Regions from separate parts of the Paenibacillus sophorae genome, predicted to be linked through region 1. Evidence: riboswitches for the same ligand, from Rfam matches in the RefSeq annotation. Region 1 holds a riboswitch; each other region holds the start of a gene.
The links. A riboswitch is a leader RNA that binds a small molecule or an ion and turns the genes downstream of it on or off. The one in region 1 is predicted to bind cobalamin.
Positions count from the first base shown of each region.

Region 2: linked by a shared signal. The riboswitch ahead of cobT (nicotinate-nucleotide--dimethylbenzimidazole phosphoribosyltransferase) and the one ahead of KP014_RS08055 (S-layer homology domain-containing protein) in region 1 are both predicted to bind cobalamin.
Region 3: linked by a shared signal. The riboswitch ahead of KP014_RS17130 (HoxN/HupN/NixA family nickel/cobalt transporter) and the one ahead of KP014_RS08055 (S-layer homology domain-containing protein) in region 1 are both predicted to bind cobalamin.

Region 1 is NZ_CP076607.1:1,719,822-1,724,034, reverse strand. It holds gene KP014_RS08055 (S-layer homology domain-containing protein) at 1-2,561, opposite strand, end outside; cobalamin riboswitch at 2,829-3,019, opposite strand; gene KP014_RS08050 (GAP1-N2 domain-containing protein) at 3,111-4,213, opposite strand, start outside.
Region 2 is NZ_CP076607.1:2,683,088-2,687,300, forward strand. It holds gene KP014_RS12625 (TetR/AcrR family transcriptional regulator) at 1-536, opposite strand, end outside; gene KP014_RS12630 (hypothetical protein) at 736-942, shown strand; gene KP014_RS12635 (hypothetical protein) at 996-1,322, shown strand; cobalamin riboswitch at 1,518-1,724, shown strand; gene cobT (nicotinate-nucleotide--dimethylbenzimidazole phosphoribosyltransferase) at 1,874-2,959, shown strand; gene cobJ (precorrin-3B C(17)-methyltransferase) at 3,040-4,213, shown strand, end outside.
Region 3 is NZ_CP076607.1:3,625,873-3,630,085, reverse strand. It holds gene KP014_RS17140 (ABC transporter permease) at 1-628, opposite strand, end outside; gene KP014_RS17135 (ABC transporter ATP-binding protein) at 625-1,269, opposite strand; gene KP014_RS17130 (HoxN/HupN/NixA family nickel/cobalt transporter) at 1,389-2,177, opposite strand; cobalamin riboswitch at 2,342-2,530, opposite strand; gene KP014_RS17125 (anaerobic sulfatase maturase) at 2,556-3,815, opposite strand; gene KP014_RS17120 (sugar porter family MFS transporter) at 4,030-4,213, opposite strand, start outside.

The DNA of each region.
Region 1 (4,213 bases):
ACATACTTCCACAGCACCTCGTTTCCGTCCTGAAGCACATAATTATCGGCGCTGACTGACGGTTCGCTTCCATTGACAAAATACTTCCATCCACTCTCGGCGCCCCGGTCAAATTCGGCCAGACCGTCAATCGAATAGACGTATACGCCCCCCGAACTTGTCCGTGCCCCTACTTTGCCGCTGCCAAGCATCCGGAGAAGCAGACTATAAGGAGTATCCCCCGTACCCAGAGTAACGGAAGTTCTTGGAAGAATCGTTCCTTTTACAGTATCGCCAACAACGGAAATAGTTGCCTCGGAAACCGCCTGCGGCGCGGAAATGGCCAGCTGCTGCGTATACCGCACCAAGCTTGGCGCACCGCCTGCCTGATAACCAGTCACTTCGATTGTATAGCTACCGGCCGATAGGCCGCTGAAGGAAGCGATGCCCTGGTCATTCGTTGCCGCCGTCTGTCCGCCAACACTTACCTTCGCGCCGACAGCCGGTGAAGTAACAGGATCAGAACTGAAGGTTGCGTTATTCCACACCCATTGAACTTGAGTGACTCTTACCGTAAAAGCCTGCCCCGGCTGAGGCTGCGAAGGCGAAAGTTCCAAATATTGGACAACCTGGGTCGAGTATCCTCCGTAATAGACCAGCACCTTATCCGTAGCCCTGAGCTCAAAGTCGCTGATGCCGACGCTCGGATAGATCCACTGGCCGCCGCGCTGAACGACAAACGACCACCAGTTGTTCATGTCGCCGCTGATTCCGCCTATGCCGCTGATAAAGCTGCCGAATGACGATTGCGTAATATCCAGCGCAATATGATTGGCATCAGCCAGCCTTTGCAGCGCCTCAAGCGCATTGGACGCGCCTACCGGGCCTTCTGCGAGCGTTCCCTGCGGCCCTTCTACCGATAAAGACACTGGCACTTCCTTCGGCAAAACCGTAACAGACCCGGTGTAGCGCACGACAGTCGGCGCGGCGTTGTCCTGGTAGCCGGTAATTTGGAGTGTCTGGGTTCCAGGCGTCAGATCGGTTCCAAAAGACGCTGTGCCCTGATCGTTCGTAACAGCCGTTTTGCCGCCGATGGAAACGGTAACCCCGGAAGCCGCCGCGACTACGGGATTTCCGTCCCAGTCCCATGTCTTTTTATTAACCGTTACTTCAAGAGGCTTGCCTTCCTTAGGCTGAAGCGGCAAAAATGTTACGGAATCCACCAGTTGAGTGACGCTGTAATCTCCGTAGTAAATATAGAGCCGATCCCCGTCCTGAAGCGCAAAGTCGTTAATGGCGCTGTAACCGCTGACCCACTGAGTACCGCGCTGAACGATGTAGTTCCAGCCGTCATAGCCTCCATACTTCTTCTCTCGGATACCGGCTATCTCGCTAATATAGGTGCCGTATTGGCTTGTTTTGCTGACAACCGCAATTCCCTTGGCTTCCGCCAGCTTGTTCAACGCATCCAAAGCGCTGCCGCCGTACACACTGCCCTCGCCCAAGGACGCCGTCGGCCCTTCGATGGCTACACTCACATGGACAAGCGGATGCACAGCCGGCGGATGATCGATAAAATCATACAGGTTGCTGTCGCCGCCGCTGCTGAATAGGTTGTAGGCGACCAACGCCTGCAGCGCCTGCTCCGTTGCCAGAGCGTTGCTTCCTTCACCCAGCATATGGGCGAAGCTTCCGTCCGCCGCCCTAAAGCTCATCAAGCGGCTGATCAGATTGCCGCCGTTCTTGGTGAAGCCGGAACCGGCCGGATCAACACCATATGATGTCAGCCCGATAATGGCCTGCGATACGCTTTCACTGCTGTCTCCATAGCCTCCGTGGGTCGTATTCTGCTGAGCGGACAGCCACTGTACGGCTCTTTCCCCCGCAGTGGCAGCAGCGGACTCACTCTTGTATGGAGACAGGGCGGCCAAAGCCATTGCCGTGGTATCAGGCCCGCTTGGTCCTCCTGCATTAAGAGGGAATCCTCCATCAACATTTTGTGCGGAAAGAATCTCTTGAACCAGTTTATCTCTGGTCCATTTTGCATCGGAAGGCACCATATAGCTGCCGGAATCCAGTGCGATTAGGCCGTAGATGGGATTGTTCAGGCTTTGCCCGGACATTCCTTCGTTGTTATAAATGGCCGCAATCAGGTTGCTGCCGGCGAAATTCGCCGGGTCCTGGCCGATTGCTTTAACTGCCAGAGCGATTCGGGCGTAATCCGTTACCGAGGAGAAATTCCCCCCTGCGTTCTTTACTCTATTCTGAAGCTCGGCCCCGTAAGAATCCGGCACTTTATACCCGGCCTGGGCCAAGCCGATCGCCTGCCATTCCGAGGCGACGCCCTGCTTCAGAATATACTCCGCCGCAGAATAAACGGCATCCGTTACGCTGACCGACTGTGATGATGAAGCCGCGTCCGCAGCGTTCAAGGCATCCGTTACGCCCTCTTCCTGGTAACCGGCAGCCGCCGTCTCGGCAAGAGCCCGTCCAGCCGGAGCAAACGGCACGCCCAGCAATGAGAAAATCATCAATAAGGACATTCCCAGCGCAAACATTTTGGAAGAAATCCTGCTCTTCATTACTCAACCTCTTTCTCTTGAATTTGTGGGAGTCTCCCAAGTAAGAAGAAACGCCTGACGGCGTCTTTTCAAGACGCAGGTACGTTTCTCGTAAAAATATAAGACCAAACGATAGGCGTGAAGCTTATAAAGTCTTATATTTCAAAAAAAGACCGCCCCAAAGAGGGACGGTCTTTCAGTAAATCGGGCCGGAACCGATGCCTTCAATCATCCTTAGCATCAGCCGCGCGCAAATGTCCGCGTGTCCTCACCCCCCGAAGGACACCCGGGCCTTGACTAGAAAAGGCAGGTCTCCTGGCTCATGCCTCACCGCTCCCTCTCGCCTTCCCGTTCTACGAGAACAGTGGCAGATTTCAGAGGATCGCTCCGCATATACAGTGGCGGGACCGCGCCGGACTCCAACCGGCTTCCCTTTTAAGCGGGCTTTCAAGACCCGCACCTTTTTAAGAATATATTAAATTTTCGACAATCTTTATCATATCGGTTATCGGAGGGGTTGTCCATACATTGCCAGCCATTCAAGCGTAAAAATAAACGGGAAGCTCATCGTTATTCCGCCGCCGGGCTCGCGCTTATGGGAGCCGCCGGAGATGATGCCGGACGCGGATCATCCATCAGGACCAGCGTGTAGTCTTCGGCCTCGATCATGCTTCCGGCAGACAGCTCCGGAGAAGAAACCAGCGTTACCTTCACCTGGTAAGGTGCTGGTCCTGACGGTGCGGGGCCATTATCGGCCGGGACCGGGGATACCGGCGCGCTAGAAGCGGCAAGCGGCTCTCCTGACGGTGAAGGCGAACCGGCTGCTCCGGCCGCATCTTCCATAGAATCCGTTGGAGCAGCCGAAGCCGGCGAAGACGCTCCGCCGGATGCCGTTCCTTCCGGATGGGTCTCTAAGTCCGCCGGATTTCCATCCGTTCCATTCCCGCCCGTTCCACCGTTTCCATCCACCGCCGTTCCCGTAACGCCTGCAGCGCCGGAATCCCCCGCGTCCGCGGTGCCCGAAGGAGCTGGGGATCCCGGAGCCCCACAGCTATGGTCCAGACCGCCAACTTTATATATGACAGCTTCTCCTGTTCCGGAATCCACTTTAATCTCGGCAGGGTTAAACTCTCGGCAGGCGTCAGCAGAGGCGAAGGCGAACATCAGCGAGCTTCCGCCCTTACCGTCGCCAGACTCAAGATAAGCGGCAGCTTCAGGATAACTCACGTTCCCCGTCCCCTGCGAAGGCGAAGGCTGCGGCGAGGCTGCCGGAGCGGCCTCGTCTCCGCTGCCTTTCAGTAAGCTGGCGGCCAGAACTCCGGCAATTACCAGAACGATGACGGCCGCGCCGAAGATCATCAGCCGAGACGGGCTGCGGCGCACCCACCGCGCCAGCGGCGGGGCCAACTGCGACCGGGCTTCGCCGTAGACGCTTTGAAGAGCCGGTCTGGCTGCGGCCATATAATTTTTACGAAAATCGCGGTTCTTGAAAGCTTCACGGTCATGGCCCGCAAAATACTTCAGAATAGCCCGCCGATAGCCCGGATGAAGCTTCTTGGAGGAAATGGAAAATAGCGGACTATCCTGCGACCAGGCCAAAAAGCGGTACACCGCCTCTTTATCGCCATCCGCTTTGCGGCGGACATGCTCCAGCAGCGCGTCGTACTCCAGCG
Region 2 (4,213 bases), 960 kb from region 1:
CGCTGTTCATCTTTATGATCCAGCACCATCCGCGGATGGTGGAAGGAGGTGGTGGCTTCCAGCAGGAGTACAGCCACGTTTTCCGGTTCTCCGCGGATTTCTCCGGCAGCTATCGCTTTTTGAACCAGCGCCACAAGCTGCTCATTTACGTTATGCAAATGCTGTACAATAAAAGGCTTCAGCAGCTCCGCTGCCATATTGAACGATTTGTAAAGCTCAGGATCTTTTAGAACCTTCTCTTTTTTCAGTTCGTGATATTTCAGGAACCATTCGATAATCAACCGGCGCGGGGATCGTTCTTGCTGGGTTATGAGTTCCAGCGTGTTGTCCATCCGGGCTAGCCAACGTTCGGAAATGGCGTCAAGCAGAGCCGCTTTGTCGGGAAAATGATTGTAGAGAGCGGCATGGCTTACTTTCAGCTCCTTGGCGATATCCGTTAAGCGGAACTTATCGAATCCATAATAACGAATCTTTTCTTCTGTGATTTGCAAAGCCTTTTCTTTGATTTCTTCAGAAGTTAATCCAGTTTTCGGCATCGTGATTCACCCCATTTCCATTGAATTAGGCGGAAAGCCCTATTTTTATATTACAAATTACAAAAAACATAACATGTAATATGTTAGCGGTCAAGAGGAGCACAGTGTTTGATTCTTGTGGAATCCGGAGATCTGTGGAGAGTTGAAATTCAGCAAGCCAGAAGCTGGGGATTGTCCGTGCTACAGGAGAACGGAAGCTTTGCATGCAGAGGTTGATCATACAGCAGGGAGTGATACGATATACGCTGTGCTGCCTGGCATGAATGATGACGAGACGATCATTTTAAACACCCACACGGACGGTCCGAATACTTGTGAGGAAAATGGGGGAATTGCCCTGCTCGCTATGGCTAAATACTTTTCACAAATTCCTAAAGAGTGGCGCAATCGAAGGAGAAGGAACTAATAAGAAAGCAGTAGCTGGAATTACAATCGAGCGTTTGGGATGGCAATCCGGCCATGGACAGGATCTATCTGAACGCCATTCAAGGACGCACAAAAGTCCGAACCATCACCTCGAAGCCCAAAGGCAAATTTTATTTTGGAGAAGGCCAGCCTCTTTACGAAGCGAACATCCCAACGATATCCCTTGTGCCAGGACCCGATTACCTTTGTGTGGTAGGAGGCAATGGATATATTGAAAAAATAGATTTAGACCTGATGTATGAGCAGATTGAGACCTTTACCAAGGTAGTATCCGCGATTGATCATGCAAAAACGGAGGAACTAGGAACGGCGGAGCCGGCAAGTTTTAGCTTATTGGGATTACTTGTGAAAGAGGGGTGATAGGGCCGAGCACCCTCGCAATAAAAAAGTATCGGAAGAGCGCATTGTCTATACCTACACTTTGATTCGGGCGGCAAGTGCATCTCCGTTTCGATCACAACGGTTGAGCTCATCCCAACCGGGGATGGCACGAAGCTAGACTTCTCTTTAAATCTCAAGTTATAATAGGCGTATTGTAAGCATATCTTGTCTACAACAGCATATGAGTGAAAAGGTGAAACGCTGAGGCGTTTCTTAAAAGGGAAGAACGGTGAAAATCCGTCGCGGTCCCGCCACTGTAAATGGAGAGCAGGCTTAAGCCACTGTGTCAAACGGGAAGGCTTTAAGCAACCGGGTCATTATGATCTCGGTTTTTGCGTCCGATCCACAAGTCAGGAGACCTGCCTTTTTCAACAGCACGACTGACCTACGAGGATAGGAAGGGGGAGCACGCTTGTATTTCGGCGATTAACGGCACTTCTACGCTCTTTTTGTGTAGGGAGTGCTTTTTTTGTTTCTCAAATTGTTGTTACATACGTCTCTAATAGATGATAGAGGGGATTGTGATTTACGTGGAAAAATTATTGCAGGTGGTCAATCGGATTGAACGGCTGAATATTGTATCGATGCATCAAATGAGAAGACGCGTTAACAACTTAACCAAACCCTTGGGAAGTCTTGGCCGTCTGGAGGAGATCGCTGTAAGGCTTGCCGGTATAACGGGCAGCGTGGAGCCGAGTGTGGACAATAAAGCGATTATCGTGATGTGCGGCGATCATGGGGTCGTTCAGGAAGGCGTCAGCGCCTATCCGCAGGAAGTTACGGGGCTGATGATGGCGAATTTTATTCGCCAAGGCGCTGCTGTTAATGTGCTCGCACATCAAGCGGGGGCGGAGGTTCACGTTGTCGATATCGGGACTTTGCTGACAGACCTGCCGGAAGGTGTAGTGCAGCGGAAAGTTCGCCCGGGAACGGCCAATATGGCCAAAGGACCGGCAATGACCAAGGAAGAAGCGGTTGCCGCGCTTCATGTTGGGATTGATACGGCTTACGAGCTTGCTGATAAAGGGATCGAAGTGATCGGTTTAGGGGAAATGGGCATCGGCAACACGACTCCGAGCAGCGCCATGACGGCAGTGTTCACTAACCATCCGGTAGAACAGATCACCGGAAAGGGATCGGGTATCAACGACGAAGCGTTAGCCGCCAAAACGAAGGTGATCGAACAGGCGATACAGGTCAACCGGCCTAATCCGGGTGACGCTGTCGACGTGCTTGCCAAGGTAGGGGGACTCGAAATCGCCGGGCTGGTGGGTGTGATATTGGGAGCGGCGGCACGCAGGGTTCCGGTGGTTATTGACGGGGTGATTACAGGGGCTGCGGCGCTGGCTGCCTGCCGGATCGAACCACGCTGCCAGGATTACTTATTCGCTTCCCATTTGTCCGTTGAACCGGCGCACCGGATCGTTCTGGATGAGCTTGGGCTGAAGCCTGTGCTGTATCTGGACATGCGCCTTGGAGAAGGGACAGGAGCCGCACTCGCCCTGCCTGTAATCGAATCGGCCCTCCAATTGGTTGCGAAGATGGCCACATTTGAAGATCTCGGCATCCCGAGTCCGGCCCCCGAAGAAGATGAATTCGGTTTTGCGGTTCAGTGAGTCTACGAACCCGGCTTCCTCTAAGGAAAGCTTGGCGTTACGGGGATAGGATAGTTGTTTCATACAGAGGAGGCAGCACAATGGAACAGAAGAGAGGCAAACTGTTGGTGATCGGGTTTGGCCCGGGTGCTTTTGAACATATTACGGATCGTGCCCGCAGGGCTATCGAGGAAAGTGAAGTCATTATTGGCTATAACACTTATGTGGACTTGATCCGGGGCCTTCTGACCACACAGGAGATCGTAAGAACGGGCATGACGGAAGAAGTAAGCCGTGCCCAGGAAGCTGTACGGCAGGCGTATATGGGTAGGACGGTTGCGGTTATTTCCAGCGGCGACGCTGGGGTATACGGAATGGCCGGGCTAATCTATGAAGTGTTGATGGAAAAGAAATGGAATGCTGATGAAGGAGTGGAAGTAGAGGTTATTCCCGGAATATCCTCGATCAACTCCTGTGCCGCGCTCCTAGGGGCGCCAATTATGCATGATGCCTGTACGATCAGCCTGAGCGATCATTTAACCCCCTGGGACACCATCGCCAAACGTGTGGAAGCGGCGGCTGCGGCGGATTTTGTCATCGCTCTTTATAATCCGAGAAGCGGGAGACGTACCCGGCAGATCGCCGAGACTCAGCGGATTTTGCTGGGGTACCGTTCCCCGGATACGCCGGTAGGCCTGGTGAAGAGCGCTTACCGGGACCGGCAGCAGGTGGTGCTTACCACGCTCGCAGACATGCTGGAGTATGAAATAGGGATGCTCACCACGGTTATTATCGGTAACTCCTCGACGGTGGTATATGACGGCTTAATGATTACGCCGAGAGGCTACCAGCGGAAATATACGTTGGACTCGGAAGAGCAGAGACTAAGACCCAGCGAGCGTCTTCAAGTAGCGGCGGAGCCGTGGTCTCTGGGGGCGAAGGAACAGGCCGGAGAGAGCGGTGAAGCAGGGTCCGTCCAGCCTGATTTCCCGGCACCCGCCTCATACAGTGCGGGTTCGTTCAGCCCTCTTGAAGCGGCTATGGAGGCGCTGCAAATCCTCGAGGCCAAAGGCATCGTCTCCGGGGGCTACGCGGGTTCCGCCCCGTCTGCCGCCGCGAACCCGTCCGCCCCATCTGCCGCCGGAAATCTGAACGCTCTTTTTGAGGTGGGAGTGGCGCCGGGCATCGCGAACAAGAAATTCACCGCCCATCAAATGGCGTTGCTTGCGGAAATCGCAGGTGAACAAGGGGAAATGGAGTATACCCCGCATCACC
Region 3 (4,213 bases), 1.9 Mb from region 1:
GTCCCGTCATCATTCCAGGTAAGAACACGATACCCATACCGACCATCGAATTAATGGTGGGCAGCATAGCGGAATCGAATGCCTGGTTGACAATTTCCCGCGCGGCCATTTTCGGTGTTGCCCCAAGCATGAGCGCCGCCTCCACTTTATCTTTTTGGCCGTGCATGCCTTCGGTCAGGGAATTCACGCCTAACGCGATCCCTGTCATCGAATTGCCAACAATCATCCCAGCTATTGGAATGACATACCTTGGTTCGTACCAGGGCGCCAGCTGCAAGACGATGAAAATAAAATAGAGAAGGCTGACCAAAATCCCGGAAGTCATCGAAAATGCAATGCTTCGTTTCATGGCTTTGGACAGTTTTCCTTTTGCCCGTTTATTAATCGTCCGGATAGAAAACACAAGCATAACAGCCACAAGCAGCAAGGTATACACCGGATGAGCGTGCCCAAATACGTATACCAGCAGGTACCCGACCAGAATGAGCTGAAGGGTCATTCGAGCTGTTGCGATCAATATCTCCTTTTCACGCGGGATACCTTTAATTCTGACGATTACAATCAGAAGAATCACGAACAAATAGGCTGCGGCCAGCTGCCAAAATAATAAATCAATCGTTCCGTTCACTCAACATCCCTCCCGTTCCCCTGCGGCACTCCATTTTTCATTTCAATAACAAAATCGGCGTATGTATCGGCAATGTAACGGGAATGCGTAATCATGACGAGTGTCTTGCCGTTTTCACGAATGAATGTGGTCAATCTCTGCATTACCGTATCCGCAGTGTCTTCATCCAGTGCTGAAGTCGGTTCATCCAGAAGGAGCGCCATCGGATTCATCACAATAGCCCTTGCAAGGGCTAAACGCTGCTTTTCCCCGCCTGAGAGATCCTCCGCATTTTGTTCCATATCTTTCTCCAGACTGGCGAGATGAAGCGCCTCCTCCAATTGTTCATTGGATGCTTCAGGCTTACCGGCAAAAGACAAACCGATCTGCAGGTTATCTCTTATCGTCCCTTTGAACGTGATCGTGGCTTGCGGCACCATCACCGCACCTCTCCTCCACTGGGTGGGGTCCATTTCACTCGAAAGATGTTGACCCAGCCAAATCTCGCCTTCATCCGGGCTGTCCAACTGGTTCAACAACCGAAGCAAGGTTGTCTTTCCGCTGCCGCTCTCACCTACAATGCAGGTTATTCTCTTTGCAGGTATCGTTAAGTCTGTGATGGACAGAACCCCTCTGGCTTTTACTCCCTTTAACCGGAACATCGTCGCCCTCTCCTTTTGGCCATGCGGTCACTCGTTGATTATCGATATCGAAATTCATTATTGATGGTACTCAAATAGCCGCGAAGCGTCAAACCTTGCAAAATAAATAAGTGGATTCATCAACGGACTGTCTTTAACTTCGCTCGCACATTAACAAGGACAAAGCAAAGAAGTAAGAATAAGAAAATAATAATCCCTACGATTTCGAAATCAAGTTCTGCCCAAGGATTAAAGTAAGTGAATGCCTGATAGAAAGAAACACCATAAGCGAGCGCAACAATCACCCATCCAATGATTCTTGAAGCCGATTGCCCCAAACTGCTTGATTGGTTCATCATTCTGAACGTAATTAGAGAATCGATGGTATCGGTAATCATCATTCCAAGCATAAAAATAAGTCCCAGAATTAGAGGCATGTATGTGAATGAATTGCCGGCGGCTGCTAGTGCCCAAACAGACGTTTGACTAATGGTCTCGGCAGCCAGTGCGAAGATCCCTCCTACTAAAATAATTAAAAATGGATTTGTTGTTCCCCGCGCAACATTCGAAATAAACTTCCCTTTAATCCCCTTAAGTTTAAATTCCTCATTTTTAAATTTGGAACGCATTAGATTAATAATATTTATGGTTCCAATGATAAATAGGGATATGATTGATACCCAGGTTGCAAAGGTATCAAAGTACTCAGGAAATCTAAAATTTTGGGTAAACATTCCGAGAATTGTCGCCATACCAGCCACGACTGCTCCATGACCAAATGAAAACAGTGTACCTACAAAGCGGGCGATCGGGCTGCCCATCCGCCAATTGTAACGGGTTTGTCCATCAATAAAAGCTAAATGATCCGCATCCAGTCCATGACGTAGACCCAGCACAAAAACAAGAAGTATAAGCGATATCGTTGACATTGATGATTCCCTCTTTCTTAATCCTATTTTTTCACACAAAAAAAGCCCCGGGGCAACCTTTGCAGATTCGGGACTTACCAATGGGAACGTTTATAAACGACATGTTTAGCAGAGCTAAAATGCGAGTTCATGTTTCGTCACCACTCCTTTTCTCCGAAGGCATGATTGGTGTGCACATCCAGGTAGGTCTTCTGGCTTCCGTATCATTGCCTGCCTTCTGTCTTCCCCAGACTTGCTGCTGAGTGACATAAAAGAAGGAGGCTCCTCGGTTACAGCGGCGGGACCGCTCGGGATTTTCACCCGATTCCCTGTTACCCCTTGATCTCGCAAGGGCACCTGGTTGCAATATATGAAATTAATCTGATTTTAATTCTAAAATCAGACTGTGACCAGTCCCAAGCAGCACTGCTTATATTTCTTGCCGCTGCCGCAGGCGCAAGGATCGTTGCGGTCTGGGAGCTTTCCTTTTAAGTAAATCTGCACGTTTTGGCAGAACAGGTTGCTTCTGACGCTGTCTCCAAGCTGCTTCATCCGCTCGTCTGCATATGCATAAATCTCCTTATAGCTGGCGCAAAAATAATCTCTGCCCTTGGCCTCTAGCTCCGCTCCCCATTCCCGGTTGCGCGGGCAACCGCCATGACAGAGACGTTTCCATTCGCAGCTCCGGCATCCCTCCGGCAGCGTAGGCTTCATCCCAAGAAATCGATTGTACAACGGATGCTTCAAAATGTCTTCAATGGAGTGTGTTGCCACGTTGCCGATTTTCCATTCAGGAGAAATGTAAAAGTCGCACGGATAGGCGTCTCCGTTCTGCTCTAGAATAATCGTGGTCGGGCACTCGGCTCGATGAATGCACAGCTCTGCCTCCCGATTCGTATAACCGGCCAGCATGTTGTCAAAAAAACGCACGGAAACCCGCGGATTCCCTCCGTTATACCAATAATCGAAGGCTTCACGCAAAAATCGGCCGTATTCCGCAGGCGTAATATCGTAAACACCCGGCTTGTCCGGCTCCTGCGACCGGAAATCCATGCAAGGAATGAACTGGACGTAGCTGAAGCCTTCCTGTTCAAAGAAAGCCATGATCTCGGCAGCATTACCTACATTGCCTTTGTGAATGACGGACAATATATTGAAATCCACGTTATGCCGCCGTAATTGCTCGATCCCCTTCATTACCCGGTGAAAGCTGCCCTGCCCGCGCGAGTCCACCCGCCGCGCGTCATGAATAGCTTCAGGACCGTCCAGACTTACGCCGACCAGAAAATTGTATTTTTTAAAAAAAGCCGCCCAGCGGTCGTTAATCAACGTCCCGTTCGTCTGAATGGAATTGCCGATGCTTGTCCCTTTCGGAGCATAACGAGCCTGAAGCGATACAACCTCCTCAAAGAAATCCAGACCCGCGAGCAGCGGCTCCCCTCCCTGCCAGGCAAAGGAAGCCGCTCCCCGTGACCGGGCCATATATTCTTTAATGAATTTTTCCAGAATGGCGGAATCAATCCGGTTGATCTTGGGTCCCGGCTTGCCGCCACATGTACTGTAGTAGCAGTAATCACAGGCCAGGTTGCAGTCCTCCGAAACCGTCTTCCACATCACGCCTATATGCCGATGTTCCAGTGTTAAGCCCCCGCAGCCCATGTGTTCTCACCCTCCTAGTCTCTACCACCCGAAAAAAAGAGACGTATTCCATAGATTCATGGAATGACGTCTCCGAAGTTCCGGTCAACATTATTCGACAGCCCGTTTAATTCCAATTTATTTACTCGGTTATCACGGTGTCTTGAATATTAACCTCAGGATATTAATTTGTCAACTTCTATTTTTTTAATTTGTTATTTCCACCGCTGTTCTGTCAACGGGATACCGGTTGTTTCAAGCTTATGCTTGGCTTTTTGCTTTTTTGCTGTGCAGCTATTTGTGTGTCATCAAGGCTGCGGAAATATTGCTCCACTTCTTCCAGTGATTTTCCTTTGGTCTCCGGCAGGTATTTCTTTACGAACAGTATTGCCAGCAGGCCCAAGGCGAAGAAAATGAAG